2 regions of the Glaciimonas sp. OK215 genome follow, and region 2 is predicted to be linked to the other one. Evidence: predicted binding sites of a transcription regulator. Region 2 holds the regulator's gene; the other holds the start of a gene.

Region 1 (7,665 bases), 2.0 Mb from region 2:
TTGCATTGCGGGGATCGGCGGAGACGTTCCCTCGCTGTTGAAAGTCGTACACTCCGGGCGGCCGATCATTGCGATCGACGGCTGCCCGCTGGCGTGCGCCGCAAGATGTCTCGAGCGGCACCAGATCAGGCCGGACACCCATATGCAACTGCACAATTACGGAGTGAAGAAGCGTCTTCATGCGGATTTCGATCCGGACCAGGCGGACCGGATTGTCAGTCTCGTCATCGAAGGACTGGAGCGTCACCAAACGGCCGGACCCGACCGCGGCGACATGCTCCTAAGCCTGGCGTAGCGTAAATCGCGGGAACAAGGAAGAAACGCGGCGCACCAGATCCGCCGTCGGGTACCCGACGGTGGCCACTGCATTGAGCAGAGCGTCACGGCATCCTTGCGCTCGAAACATCTGTAAAGCATAGTTTTGCACCCCCATGCGCGACAGCATGATGGCAAGACTGAGTATTTCATCTTCATCCAACAGGCTTGGATGAATGGTGGTGCGAAATTCATGCTTCACGCCACTTGCGAGTACGACTTCTGCACTTTCCAGGGCATGGCGGCCGCTATCCGAAACGGCCGTGATGCGCTCGTAGCTGGCAAACGGTGCCTTGACATCGAGACCGACCCAATCCACCAGCGGCAGGAGATCTGCAAGGCGCCTGGGATACGTGCCGGCAGTGTGCAAGCCGATGGAAAAACCCAGCGCGCGGACATTCAGAATGGCAGCGCGGAGGGCGGGATCGGTAGTCGCTTCACCACCGCTGAAAACGACTGCATCGATCAGGCCGACACGTCGTTCGAGCAATGCCAGCACGTTTGGCCAATCCAGGGGACTGGTTATCGTACGCAGTTGCAGATGCGGATTGTGACAATAGCCGCAGCGCCACGGGCAGCCCTGGACAAAGACGACCGCAGCCAGCTTGCCTGGATAATCGGTTGCGGTGAACGGCGTGACGCCGCCCACCTTCAGGTAACGCGAAGTGGCTGGCTCAGACAAGATTGGCGCATTGCTCGCTGAAATATTTACGCTCATGGAACTCTCCTTTTTTGCCGGTGTTGAAGGATGAGACCGGGCGGTGATATCCCATCACGCGTGTCCATATTTCGCACGGCTGACGCTCGCCATCGCTGAGTGTGATCGCTTTCTGGGCCAGAGAAATTGTTTGGCTTAAGTGGTTCATGCTTGCTCCAGGTGAATTAAAAATCATGCAGCTGCGCGCTGCTTGCGTGCGATCAGTTCTTCATCGCATTTCGGACAAAAACGGTGACTGCCGCCGAGGTAGCCATGCTTCGGGCAAATCGAAAAAGTCGGCGTGATCGTGATGTACGGCAACTTGAAGCGGCTTAGCGCTCGCTTGATCAAGGTGCGGCACGCATCGGGACTGGATAACGGTTCCGTCATGTAGAGATGCAGGACGGTGCCGCCGGTGTACTTGCGTTGCAAATCGTCCTGCCGTTCCAGCGCTTCGAACGGATCGTCGGTAAACCCCACCGGCAGTTGCGACGAATTGGTGTAGTACGGCATGTCGGCGGTGCCTGCTTGCAGGATGTCGGCAAAGCGCTTGCGGTCTTCCTTGGCAAAACGGTAGGTGGTGCCTTCGGCCGGTGTCGCTTCCAGGTTGTACATGTGACCGGTTTCATCCTGAAACGCCAGCATCCGTGCGCGCACATGGTCGAGTAGCCGTAGCGCAAAGGCGTGGCCCCATTCGCTCGTGATGTCGTGTTCGTCATTGGTGAAATTGCGGATCATTTCATTGATGCCGTTCACGCCCAGGGTCGAGAAATGATTGCGCAGGGTGCCGAGATAGCGCTTGGTGTAGGGGAACAGGCCATTGTCCATGTGCCGCTGGATCACCTTGCGCTTGATTTCCAGGCTGGTTTTGCCGAGCTCGAGCAATTGATCGAGGCGATCCAGCAATGCCGCCTCATCGCCGGCATGCAGGTAGCCGAGCCGCGCGCAGTTGATCGTCACCACCCCCAGCGAGCCGGTTTGCTCGGCCGAACCGAACAAGCCGTTGCCGCGCTTGAGCAGTTCGCGCAAGTCGAGCTGCAAACGGCAGCACATGGAACGGATCATGTTCGGCTTCAATTCCGAATTGATGAAATTCTGGAAGTAGGGCAGCCCATAGCGTGCCGTCATCTCGAACAGCAACTCGGCGTTCGGGCTGTGCCATTCGAAATCCTCGGTGATGTTGTAGGTCGGAATAGGAAAGGTAAATACGCGGCCCTTGGCGTCGCCTGCCATCATGATTTCGATATAGGCGCGGTTGATCATGTCCATCTCCGGCTGCAGGTCGCCGTAGGCGAACGGCATCTCGATGCCGCCGATCAGGGGCACTTGCGCGCGCAAATCCTCCGGGCACACCCAGTCGAAGGTCAGATTGGTGAATGGGGTTTGCGTGCCCCAGCGCGATGGGACGTTGAGGTTGTAGATCAGTTCCTGGATGGTTTGCTTGACGCTGTCGTAATCCAGCTTGTCCTTGCGAATATACGGCGCCATGTAGGTATCGAAGGAGCTGAATGCTTGTGCGCCGGCCCATTCGTTTTGCAGCGTGCCGAGAAAGTTGACGATTTGTCCGATCGCGCTCGACATGTGTTTCGGCGGACCCGATTCAACCTTGCCCGGCACCCCGTTCAAACCTTCGGAGAGCAGCATGCGCAGCGACCAGCCGGCGCAATAACCGGCCAGCATGTCCAGGTCGTGGATATGCAGCTCGGCGTTGCGATGGACCTCGCCCACTGCCGGTGGATAGACGTGATCGAGCCAGTAATTGGCGATCACTTTGCCCGACACGTTGAGGATCAAACCACCCAGCGAATAGCCCTGATTGGCATTCGCATTGACGCGCCAGTCGAGTTGATTCAGATATTCGTTCATCGACGATTCGACGTCGACCTGGGTCTTGCGATCGCCGCGCAATTTCTGGTGCTGCTCCCGGTAGACGATATAGGCGCGCAGGGTTTTTCGATAGCCGGCGTCAAACAACACCGACTCGACCACATCCTGGATTTGCTCGATATTGGGAGCCGCTTGACCCTGCAATCCGACTCTCTGGAGTACCGCTTGTGCGGTCAGGCGACTCGCTGCCAGTGCGTCGAATTCGCCGCTGGCGCGGCCCGCACGTTGCAGGGCGGATGCGATTTTGCCGGCATCGAACGGCTTGATGCTGCCGTCGCGCTTGATAACCTGGGTCAGGAAAGAAACTGCTTTTGCTGTCATTACATCTCCAAGTAAGCACAACATATGGTGCTTTGATGAAGGTTAATAACTATATGTAGTATGGTCAACCGAAAGCGGGCCTGTATTTGAATTCCTTGATTTGCGTCAAGCCGGATCATTTCAATGCCTGCCGGATTTGCTGCAGGAATTTCCGGTCGGGTGCGGCGCTGAGTTGGGTACTGCTGGCGACCACCTTGCCATCGGCATCGATCAGGCAAATGCGCGTGCCATGGTTGATTTCACCGCCGCCAAGCACGCGATATTTGATGTTGAGTGCGGCTGCCATGGTGCGTGTATGGGTTTCGTCCGTGCTCACGGCAAGCCGGAAAATTGTATTGTCCAGATGATGAGACTTTCCTAATCGTGCGAGCGAAGCCGGCGTATCGCGCAGCGGATCAAGGCTGACCATCAACACGCTGAGTTTGCCCGGCGCCGGCTTGAGCGCCGCAATCGTCTGCTGCAGATTTTCCAGAACGATCGGGCAAGCGGTATTGCAGTCGCCATAGAACATCGTTACCAGCACAGGATGTCCGGCCAGATCGCGCCAATCAAAGCGCTTGCCCTGCGCGTCGGTCAGGGGAACCGAGAGCCAGTAGAGCGACTCGGCGGGCAACGGCTTGCCGGTTGACGTCACTGCCGGTTGCGCCAATACCGCCGCTGGCAGCGCACCGATCAAGGCAAGGCATAAGGCCGCGCAGCGCGACGATGAATTCAGGATGTCGGGTATGGTCATGCTGATGTTCCTCATTTGTTGTGAGCGGGATCGCGCGCACAGCGAAATCCCAGATATGCGCCCTCTTGATTGCCCTCCATTGCGGCCAGCAGGGCCAGGCGCATCAATACGGCATAATTTTGACGGTCGGCGAGCGACACGGCAGCGCCGCCGCAGAAATCAAGCTGCTTTTGCTCGCCCTGGACACGGCTGTCTGCACTCATAAATAAGGCGCTGAAGTCCTCCACCCACTCCCACACCAAACCGTGCATATCGAGCATGCCGTAACGATTCGGCCGCGCTAATCCGATCGACTGAGGCGGCTTGTTGGCAGGGCGGGAATACCAGGCGAGTATGCGCTCGAGCCAGGCCGGATCAGCGCGCGCATCGGTTCGGCTTTCGTCTGCGGCTGCGGCAAATTCCCATTCGTACCAGCGTGGAAGACGGGCCTGCTCAGATTCGCAAAATGCCGCCGCTGCGTACCAGCTCACTTGCGTCACAGGCGCGGAGGAAGCGAGCCGGCCGTGATCCAGGGGGCCGTTCCAGCCGGACAGATAATCCGCACCAGCAAGCACGGCCGGAACCGCGCCGCGCCGCCACTGCGGATGCTTCAAGATAAAATCGCTATATTCGGCATTGCTCACCGGTCTGGTTCGCAAAAAAAACGGCGCGATGATGGCCGGCGCCGTTTTTCCGTCCGCCGGCAATGCGCTGCGGAATTCGCCTCCCGGTAGCAACAGGTAATCACCCGCGATGGCGCGGGCCGTCAGTCCACCCAGCATCAGCAGGACCGCGACCAGCCCGGCCATGCGTCTGATCGCCGCGTTTGATCTCCATTTCACTGCGATTTAATCGTGCGCATTTGCTTGACCTGTGCCGGAGTCAGAACCGGCGTTCCCTGGTTCAGCGCGACGTTGACGTAATTGATCACCGCAGCGACATCCTCATCGTTGAGATCTTGCGGCGGCATCACCGAGTTGTAATGCTGTCCGTTGACCACCAACTCACCGCTATGGCCGTTCAAGACAATATGGGCTTTTTCATGCGGGCGTTGCTGGAAGAAATCGGAGTCTGCCAAAGGAGGGAATACCCCGGGCACGCCCTTGCCATCGGGCAGGTGGCAGGCGGCACAGGTACGCTCGTATACCGCTTTGCCTGCCGCCAGTCTGGCATCGGCTGCTGTTGCAACCGGCGCCTTGGCGGGAGCCGCTGCATTGGCCGCTGCGAGCAATGGCTTCTTTTCACCTTCGCCGTAGATATCAAATCGTGCGGGACCGCTGACTGCCATTAAGCCGATCGCGCCCTTGTTGAACGCACGCGTCAGGGAATGATCGACAATCGTCAGGTTGCCAGGCACCTTGGGCACAAATTCAACCATGGTTGAGCCGCCGGCCGGCACCATCGTGGTTTGGACATTTTCCTGATAATGCGTGCCGCCCTCGGTATACACGCGATCGAAAATCGCACCGATCACATGAAAACTGGAGATGATGTTCGGGCCGCCAACGCCGAAAAACATCCTGACCTTGTCACCGGTCCTGGCGCTCAGCGAATTCTTGCCGGTCAGCGCGCCATCGGCACCGTTGAACAAGACATAGGTGGGCCTTTCATCGATCGCCTTCTGCAGGTCGAAGGTTTGCAGCCCGCCTGCACGGTACGCGCCGGTGGTATAAAAATCCCCCTCCATCACATAGTATTCATGGTCGACCTTGGACAAGCCCTCTTTAGGCTCCACCAGGATCATGCCGTACATGCCATTCGCAACGTGCACGGCAACCGGCGTGGTCGCGCAGTGGTACACATACAGACCCGATGCCAGGGCTTTGAAAGTAAACGTCGCTTCATTGCCCGGCGCAATCAAGGTTTGCGCCGCACCGCCGCCGGGGCCGGTGACCGCATGCAAATCGATATTGTGGGGGAGTTTATTGCCGGCGAGATTTTTCAGATGCAATTCAACCGTATCGCCTTCACGTACCCGTATCATCTTCCCAGGTACGGTGCCGCCGAAGGTCCAGAACGTGTAGTGGGTGCCAGGCGCTATTTCTTGCTCGACTTCTTCTACCGTGAGCGTCACCACGACCCGGGCCGGCGTCTTGCGGGTAATTTGCGGCGGCATTGCGGGCGGTGCCACCAGGTCCTGCACGATCACCGGTAATGCGGGCTCGGGAGTTGCATAGGCAGCGCTAACAGATAGTGCCAGCACGGTAGAAACCGCTGCAAGCCATGTCGACGCCAGCTTGTGATTGACCTTCATAATATTCTCACCCCTTGAGTTATGTCATGGCGTCCGTTAAACAAGACACCCAACAGATCCTAAATGGGGAAATGAAATATTGCCTTGATCCAGGTCTAGGCAAACACAAGCGCATGTTTCGTGACTGCCACCGAGCCGATATAGGCAAATACCATCAATGCCGCGACGAATGCGCAAACCCGCACGGTCTTGTTCCGGCTGCGTTTCAATGCGATGCTGCCGAGTGCGATATAGACTATCAAGGCGACGACCTTGGCGGTAAGCCAGTTTTGCACAAATGGATACTGCCCGCTCCAGCTCACCATGATGAGCGCGCTGGTGAGCAGCAAGACATCGACGATGTGCGGCACGGTTTTCACCCAGCGCCGCTGCAGCATTGCCGAGTCGCGCAGCATCCAGATCCCGCGCAGAAAAAACAGGCTGACGCTTAAACTGGCACAGGCAATATGCAGATGCTTGATCGCGATGTAGTCCATGACGCAAGGGGCCAATCAGGCTGTCACCAGAAAATCGATGACGATTTCGCCCGGTGCGCGCGAAACATACGCGATCTTGATGCGTGCACCAAAGTGGCCTTCAATCTGCGACAGCAATGGCAATGGATCGTGATCGTTGCAAAAACGCATGATCTCGCCCGGGTGTAGTGCAGCCAACGCGCCAAAAATCGCGGCATGCCGGAAGCGTTTGGCGACGCCGCGTGCGTCGAATGGGTAAATGCCTTCGGCCATAGTGGGAAGGGAACAATCGTGTGCCATGGTAAAACTCCTTGTTGTGCAATGAATCGAAGAGACCGGCACAGGCCGGCCACTTCGGATGACGGCTGATCAGATGCCGATCAAGCTGTTTCGGCAAGTGCCACCGGGACGGGCTGTCCGCGTTTGCCGCCTGTCAGCAAACGCAACGCGAACAAGACCAGGCACAGCATACCGAATGCGAACACCATATCGCCCGGGACCCGCATCCACACCAGGGTTTCCATCAGATGCGAATGGACTACTTCCGGTGAGCGTGCATACCACATGCCTTTGGTGATGCTGGCCCAGGTCTGGTAGATACCTGCCGGCGCCAGCGATATAAAGACCATCATCGCAAGCCCGATATTGAGTCCCCAAAACATCGGTTTGAGCAGCTTGTCAGACCATGCGGCACGATCGGACAGGCCGCGCAGGCAAAACAGCAGCAAGCCGATGCCCAGCATGCCATACACGCCGAACAGAGCCGCATGGCCGTGGGCTGCCGTCATGTTGAGTCCCTGCATGTAATACAGCGCGATCGGCGTATTCAGCGAGAAGCCCATCAAACCTGCACCCACGACGTTCCAGAAGCCGACCGCGATGAAACACAGAATCGACCACTTGTAGGCTTGCACCCAGGGCGCAGCCTTGGAGCGTTGATAGTTGCGATAGGCTTCGACGCCTATCATCGCCAGCGGAACCACTTCCAGCGCCGAGAACATGGCGCCGATCGCAATCACGAAGG
Region 2 (7,665 bases):
TGCCGTTTTTCGGCAGCGGCCTCGTCGGCTTGGCGTAGTTTGTCAGCGACTTTCTTATCTGCATCCTGTTTTTGCTTTTGTTTGGCCTCTGCCTGGGCCTTTTGTTTCGCCTCGGCCTCGGTTTTTTTCTTGGCGTCGGTTGCTTTTTGCTTCTCAGCCAATTTCTCGGCGTCTTTTTTCTGTTGCTCCTTGCGTTCCTGTTCGTCGGCTTTGCGCTGACGTTCTTTGTCTTCGCGCGCCTGCTCTTGGTCGCGCTCTTTCTGTTCCAGCGCTTTACGCTTGCGCTCTTTTTCCAGCGCAATTTCCGGGTTCGGCAAGGCCGGCTCCACGACCTTGGGTGGCGGTGGTGCTTCTTTGACGACGGGCTTGGGTTCCGGCTGCGGTTCCGGTTTTGCTGCCGGTTTGGGTATCGGTTCAGGCGGTGGCGGCGGTGGCGCCGCCTCACGCACCTCCGGACTCCAGACTTCAGCCTCGACCGCGATCGGTACCTGGCTTTGCCAATGTATGCCGATCCATAGAAATGCCACTAGCGCTGCATGCACCGTTGCCGCCAGTGCGATGGCGCGCCAGCGACCGGGTTCGATTGGTATTGAGTAAGGGGCGTTATCTGTCATGAGCAGACTGTCACTTTGCGGCAGATCGTCACTTGGTTGCCAATCCGACGCGGTTGATACCTAGCAGCTTGGCTTCAGAAATGACCTTGATCACTTCGTCATACTTGATGTCCTTATCCGCCGAAATCATCACCGGCATATCAGGATTTTCATCGTGCAGCGCTTGTAATTTGTTTTTCAGATTGTCTTTTTGCACCGGTTCAGCTTTGCCCGCGCCACTCTTTTGGCCATTGAGGCGCAGGCTGGAATCGCCATTTGCTTTCAGCGCGATCTCAATGTATTCGGTCGGTGGTACGACAGATTTGGCTGCATTCGGCAAGTTGATGACGCTCGGATTCACCATCGGTGCCGAGATCATGAAAATCACCAGCAGCACCATCATCACGTCGATGTACGGGACGACGTTGATTTCCGCCTTGAACTTGCGCGGACGGCCACCGCGCATGGATGAGAAGCCCGTCATTAGCGCGCCTGCCGTTGCAAGATGTTGGAGAATTCTTCGATGAAGCTTTCGAAACGAATCGCCAGACGATCGACGTCATGCGAAAAGCGGTTGTAAGCAACCACTGCCGGAATTGCCGCGAACAAACCGATCGCTGTCGCAATCAGCGCCTCGGCGATACCCGGCGCAACCGCTGCCAGGGTTGCTTGCTGGACGTTGGCCAGGCCACGGAACGCATTCATGATGCCCCATACGGTGCCTAACAGACCAACGTAGGGTGACACCGAGCCGACCGAGGCCAGGAATGCGAGGTGTGATTCAAGCGCATCCATTTCACGCTGGTAGGCGGCACGCATTGCCCGGCGCGAACCGTCGAGTAACGCGGTGGAATCAGTGCTGGATTTATGACCGACGGAGGCTTTGATTTTGCTGAATTCGTCCATGCCTGCGGCAAAGATACGTTCCATCGCACCAATTTGACCTGCACCGCGGCGGCGGTTCGAGGCGGTGCCTTGATACAACTCGGTCAGATTGCCGCCGGACCAGAAAGCGCGTTCGAATTCTTCCGTTTGGCCTCGGGCGTTTTTGATCGCAAACATCTTGCGGAAAATATAAGTCCAGCTCATCACGGAAACTGCTAACAGTAGCAGCATGACAAGTTGCACAAGCACGGAGGCGTTGGTGATGAGGGTGAGAAATGAAAGGTCTTGAGTGACGGTCATGTAGGCAGTCTTGATAAATGGTCTTGGGCAGCGGTCTTAAGATGTCTTAACCAACGGTAGTAAATGAATCTGTAAAACGCATCCGTCATTGTTTATTAGCTCGGTCAAGCGAAAAAAATACGATTGTAATCGTAAAATAGCGGCTTCCAGCTTCGCATCTATAGGCAGTTGGAGCGATTTTGCTGCATTTAGTTGCTCAGGTTGCAATCAAAAGTTGAATTCACGGGTATTGGCATTGATTGGTTTGTGATCGGCTGAATTCGGCCCAGCACGTGCCGCGGAATTGCTTGCGGTCGAAACGTCTGTGCATTCACGCAGACCACTTTAATCCGGCCGGTTGCCAGCAATTTCGGCGTCTCGCCATCGAGACGCCAGGCTTGCTGAATAAAGTCAACTGCGACGCGGCCAACGCTTTCGACAGTAACCGTCAGTTGGAGTTCATCATCCAGTCGAGATGGTGCGTGGTAATCGAGGGCGGTGCTTTTGACCACGAACATTACGCCGTCTGTTTCAAGCAGTCGACTCTGTTCAATTCCGGCAGCACGCAACCATTCGGTGCGCGCGCGCTCAAAAAACTTCAGGTAATTTGCATAAAACACAACCCCGCCGGCGTCAGTGTCTTCGTAGTACACGCGGATGGTCCAGCTGAAATCTTTTTTGGTGGCGGGTGATGCTGAGTTCATGTTGTGCGGATGTTGGCCTGAAATAAGGGAATGAGCGGAGTCGGCGCCTATGTTGCAATGCGAGATAAGCGGAAATTGTAGCCCAAACTCAGATGTATACCCGTGGAATTAAGAACTAGATATTATCAACCGGGCCAGAATCGTGCTTCGATAGCGTCGGTGCCTTTTCGCAATCTTGCTCTATCCAGGCCCTTCACTTACAATACGTGCACCATTTCGTCTCACGTAACTGGCGAAAAAACCGGACCGAAGCAAACTGCCTTGATTTCCGGTAAAGGTGGGCATCCACCGGGAAGCGTGAGATTTATCCGCCGTGCGCCTGGGCAGCCCGAATGGAACGTACGACTGAGGCTGCCGCATTCCCCCATCACTTTGGCCCTCATTCGATGCAGAACCTGCAAAGGTTAACCTCTATCGATTGGAATATCTCATGTTCGAAAAAAACCAAACCATCGCCAGCGTCGATCCAGAATTGTGGAGCGCGATCCAGAAAGAAAACCATCGTCAGCAAGAACACATCGAGCTGATCGCATCGGAAAATTATTGCTCGCCTGCCGTTATGGAGGCGCAAGGCACCCAACTGACTAACAAGTACGCTGAAGGTTATCCAGGCAAACGTTATTACGGCGGCTGTGAATTCGTCGATATCGCTGAGCAACTGGCAATTGATCGCGTAAAACAGTTGTTCGGTGCAGAAGCCGCTAACGTGCAGCCAAATTCCGGTTCGCAAGCGAATCAGGGCGTGTTCTTCGCAGTGTTGAAACCAGGCGATACCATCATGGGTATGTCGCTGGCAGAAGGCGGTCACCTGACCCATGGCATGGCATTGAATATGTCCGGCAAGTGGTTCAACGTGGTTTCCTACGGTCTTAACGAAAAAGAAGAAATCGATTACGAAGCGCTGGAGCGGCTGGCGCATGAAAAGAAACCCAAGTTGATCATCGCTGGTGCTTCTGCGTATGCGTTGCGCATCGATTTTGAGCGTATTTCCAAAGTGGCTAAAGCGGTTGGTGCTTATTTCATGGTTGACATGGCGCACTATGCCGGTTTGATCGCTGCGGGAGAGTATCCGAATCCAGTGCCTTACGCCGACTTCGTTACCTCGACTACGCACAAATCGTTGCGTGGTCCTCGCGGCGGTATCATCCTGATGAAAGCCGAACACGAAAAAGCCATCAATTCGGCGATTTTCCCCGGCATTCAAGGTGGCCCGTTAATGCACGTGATTGCCGCTAAAGCAGTTGCGTTCAAGGAAGCGCTGACACCGGAATTCAAGGCTTATCAACAACAAGTCGTGAAGAATGCCGATGCATTGGCTAAAGCACTGATTGCGCGTGGCCTGCGTATCGTTTCCGGTCGTACCGAGTCGCACGTCATGCTGGTTGATCTGCGCGCCAAGAAGATCACCGGTAAAGAAGCTGAAGCCATCCTCGGTGCAGCACACATGACTTGCAACAAGAATGCGATCCCTAACGATCCGGAAAAGCCATTCGTGACTTCCGGTATTCGTGTGGGTAGTCCTGCGTTGACTACGCGCGGTTTCAAGGAGGCGGAAGCGACGAAGATCGGTAATTTGATCGCCGACGTGCTGGACAATCCGCATGATGCGGCGACCATCGAACGCGTCAAAGTTGAAGTCAAGAAATTGACCGATGCATTCCCTGTGTATGGTTGATAATTGCTGCTGATGCTGTGAATACCATGCCTTGGTGGCATGTGTATGCCGCGGTATTCCAGAAGCGTCACAGCATGGGTCCGTTCTGGTTTTCAACTGGAACGGGCCCATGTAATATGGCGATAGCAAAAAGAAAAGTAAGTAGTCAGCCAATAGAACGTCGCTCCACTGTCATATAGATCGCTGCCATCATGAAATGCCCGTTCTGCCATCATGAAGAAACCCAGGTTCTGGACACCCGCGTGTCGGAAGAAGGGGATGCCATTCGTCGCCGTCGCCGCTGCACAAAGTGCGACAAACGATTTACGACGCACGAACGGATCGAGTTGGCGATGCCTGTCATCGTCAAGAAAAATGGCAGCCGCACTGAATTTGATGCGGGCAAGCTGCGCGCCAGTTTGATGCTGGCACTGCGCAAGCGTCCTGTTTCAGCCGAGTCGCTGGATGAAGCATTGCAAAAAATCAAAGAGAAGCTGCTGGCTAGCGGCGAGCGAGAGGTGCTCTCCGGCCATGTCGGAGAATTGGTCATGCATGAGCTGAAGCGGCTCGACAAGATTGCCTATATCCGATTTGCTTCCGTTTACAAAAGCTTTGAAGATGTGGCCGAATTTCAAAATATGATTGAAGAGTTTTCCGACCCTGCTCGCAAAAAGTAAACTTCATAAACCACGCCTTAACTTGCGACCATTTTTCTCCCGGGAAGTGGTTCGCCTGCAATTAAAACTATAGTATTTATTCCTCCTTCATTCGATGTGAGGTTGGTTGTCATGGCGCACTCCGTCGCTATTCCCACGTTGTCGACGTCTTGTTACGGGGCGCTGTTGCGTTCGGGTTTTACTTTGATCGAAATAATGATAACAATGCTCATCATGAGTATCCTGCTCGCGGTTGGCGTGCCGGCTATGCGTGATTTCATCATCGAAACGCGGTTGAGCGTGGCCGTTAATCAATTTGTCGCGGCCGCCACTCTGGCGCGAACCGAGGCGATCAAGCGCGGCCGTTCAGTCGCTATTTGCCGCAGTGTCAATGCAGAGTCCGACGACGGCCGCTGCGTCGCCAGCGCTGGCGATGGGCGCGAAGGTAACGACTGGGGCAGCGGGTGGATTGTGACGGTGCCGGATGAAAATCAAGTCCTGCTCCGACAAGCGGCATTGGGTAAGAAGACCAGCGTGGTCGGTGCGAATACAAAGATTACGTATAACGGCCTCGGCAGGCCTGGGGCCAGTTTTACCAGCCTGGTGTTCAGACATGGCGGTGGTGTGCGCATTGTTTGCTTAAGTCGCAGTGGCCGTATCAGGGTATTGGTGGGCGTCGCCGAATGCAATTAAAACATCGCCATCGATCAGGTAAATCCATCATGTGTCGTTGTGCCCATCAGCGTGGCGTCACGCTTGTTGAGTTGATGGTGACTATGTTGATTGGCATCGTGTTGGTGGCGGCAGTGGCTAATCTGTATTTCGGCAGCAAGGCGAGTTATCGGTTAAATGAGGACCTTCTTCGTTTGCAGCAGGATGGGCGTTATGCGATGCAGCTGATGGAGAGGAATTTACGGCAGGCGGGGTTTGGGCATTTAACGTCGGCAAGCGTGAATGCCACGGAAGTTGATCGCACGGATTTTGTCAGCGCAGACGGTAAGCCGGGACAGGGTTTGCGCGGTTGTGATTACGGATTTGTGAAGCCGATGTCGTCGTCGTTGGATTTCACGTGTAGAAGTGGGGCGGGCATAGCTGGGTTTGAGGTCGCGTATCGCGTGGCCGATACGTTTGATTATGCCAGCGGCACCGGTGCCGATTGCAATGATGCCCAGGCTGGTTCCCTTGTCTTGCCTGAAAGTCATCCGGCCTATAACGCCGGTCGGCAAGTGCGCATTGCCACTAACCGTTTCTTTGTGGCCACCCCATCCGGCGCCAAAACGGCATCGCTGTATTGCCATGGCAATGGTGGTGGCATTGCGCAGCCGATACTCAATAACGTTGAGAACATGCGGCTTACTTTTGGCGTGGCTGGGATTGACGGATTTTCGGTGCAACAGTTTCTGACGGCCGCACAAGTTGATGGATTGTCGTCAGATCAGCAGAAAAACTGGAAGAGAGTGATACGCGTCAAATTGTGTTTGCAACTGTACGCCAGTCAACATGCATCCATCGAGCCGCAACGATATGTCGATTGCGATGGTGTCGGCCAGGTTGCAAGGGATGGCAAGTTGCGCGCGGTAATGACCAGCATCGTCACCCTGCGCAATCACGCTGCCGCCAGTTTGACGGCTACTCGGGCTGGCGGCGTACCATGACGGGTATTGCGGCTCGTGTTGCCCGTATATTTTGTACAATGAGCAAATGTGATTTGTTGACTTACCCATTTGCGGTTACCGTTCGCCACTTTCCCCAGGTTTTACACTATGACTCACGCTGACGTATTTATGTCGCACGCATTGCGACTCGCTGAACACGGACTGCTCAGCAGTGCACCCAATCCCACCATCGGCTGTGTCATCGTCAAAGACGGGTTGATTATTGGTGAAGGTTTTACTCAGCCGCCGGGCGGCAACCACGCCGAGATTCAGGCGCTCAATGATGCGCGTGAGAAAGGCCATGATGTGCGTGGTGCGACCGCCTACGTCACACTTGAGCCGTGTAGTCATTTCGGTCGCACACCGCCGTGCGCGGACGCTTTGGTACGTGCCGGTCTCGCCAAAGTAGTAGCGGCGATGGAAGATCCGAATCCACAAGTGGCTGGTCAGGGTTTTGATCGGCTGCGGGCAGCAGGAATTGTGGTGGAGTCCGGTGTTCTGGCAGAACAGGCGCGAGAACTGAACATCGGCTTTTTCTCACGCATGCAGCGCGGCAAACCTTGGGTCCGACTCAAGGTGGCCGCGAGCCTCGATGGCAAAACAGCGCTGTATAACGGACAAAGTCAGTGGATCACTTCTCCGGCGGCGCGTGATGACGGTCATCTCTGGCGCGCACGTGCCGGTGTGATTTTGACTGGCATCGGTACCGTCAAGGAAGATGATCCGCAACTGACAGTGCGTGCGATTCCGGTTGCGCGACAACCCCTGCGGGTCATCATCGACAGCAAGCTCGGTATCAATCCGGAAGCGCGCATATTAAGTGGGGAGGCGACCCTGATCTTTGCTGCCGTAGAGGATGCCGAAAAGCAGGCTATGCTGCAGGAGCGCGGAGCAGAAGTCATGGTGTTGCCGAACGCGCAGGGCAAGGTCGACTTGCCGCAAGTGATATTGGAACTTGGCAGACGCCAGATCAATGAGGTGCATGTCGAAGCGGGCGCCAAGCTGAATGCATCGTTGATCAGGGAAGGATGTGTTGATGAATTGCTGGCATATCTGGCGCCGATCATTTTGGGTGATGCGCGCGGCATGTTTGATCTCCCTGCGTTGGAAAATTTACAGGGCAAGTTTTCACTCAAATTTCACCAGGTCAAGCAAATTGGCGAGGATTTGCGTATCCTTGCACGATTCAATTAACTTCCTATTTCTACTCCTATGTTTACAGGCATCGTCGCCGCAGTC

Evidence for each region. Region 2 encodes NrdR, which represses ribonucleotide reductase genes. Its sites were predicted from a motif close to CACNANATNTNGTG; they were not measured.
Region 1: the regulator NrdR is predicted to act here: its motif matches at 3,237-3,250, upstream of AC3CHX_RS13660 (ribonucleoside triphosphate reductase).

The regions. Positions count from the first base shown of each region.
Region 1 covers NZ_CM173544.1:3,032,338-3,040,002, reverse strand. The annotation lists gene AC3CHX_RS13675 (putative zinc-binding protein) at 1-295, shown strand, start outside; gene AC3CHX_RS13670 (anaerobic ribonucleoside-triphosphate reductase activating protein) at 281-964, opposite strand; gene nrdD (anaerobic ribonucleoside-triphosphate reductase) at 990-1,181, opposite strand; gene AC3CHX_RS13660 (ribonucleoside triphosphate reductase) at 1,205-3,220, opposite strand; gene AC3CHX_RS13655 (SCO family protein) at 3,336-3,953, opposite strand; gene AC3CHX_RS13650 (formylglycine-generating enzyme family protein) at 3,965-4,774, opposite strand; gene nirK (copper-containing nitrite reductase) at 4,771-6,186, opposite strand; gene AC3CHX_RS13640 (SirB2 family protein) at 6,282-6,662, opposite strand; gene AC3CHX_RS13635 (DUF2249 domain-containing protein) at 6,678-6,941, opposite strand; gene AC3CHX_RS13630 (nitric-oxide reductase large subunit) at 7,022-7,665, opposite strand, start outside.
Region 2 covers NZ_CM173544.1:1,016,575-1,024,239, forward strand. The annotation lists gene tolA (cell envelope integrity protein TolA) at 1-614, opposite strand, end outside; gene AC3CHX_RS04530 (ExbD/TolR family protein) at 643-1,077, opposite strand; gene tolQ (protein TolQ) at 1,077-1,778, opposite strand; gene ybgC (tol-pal system-associated acyl-CoA thioesterase) at 1,967-2,461, opposite strand; ZMP/ZTP riboswitch at 2,677-2,793, shown strand; gene glyA (serine hydroxymethyltransferase) at 2,892-4,136, shown strand; gene nrdR (transcriptional regulator NrdR) at 4,328-4,792, shown strand; gene AC3CHX_RS04555 (GspH/FimT family pseudopilin) at 4,904-5,464, shown strand; gene AC3CHX_RS04560 (PilW family protein) at 5,494-6,426, shown strand; gene ribD (bifunctional diaminohydroxyphosphoribosylaminopyrimidine deaminase/5-amino-6-(5-phosphoribosylamino)uracil reductase RibD) at 6,535-7,620, shown strand; gene AC3CHX_RS04570 (riboflavin synthase) at 7,639-7,665, shown strand, end outside.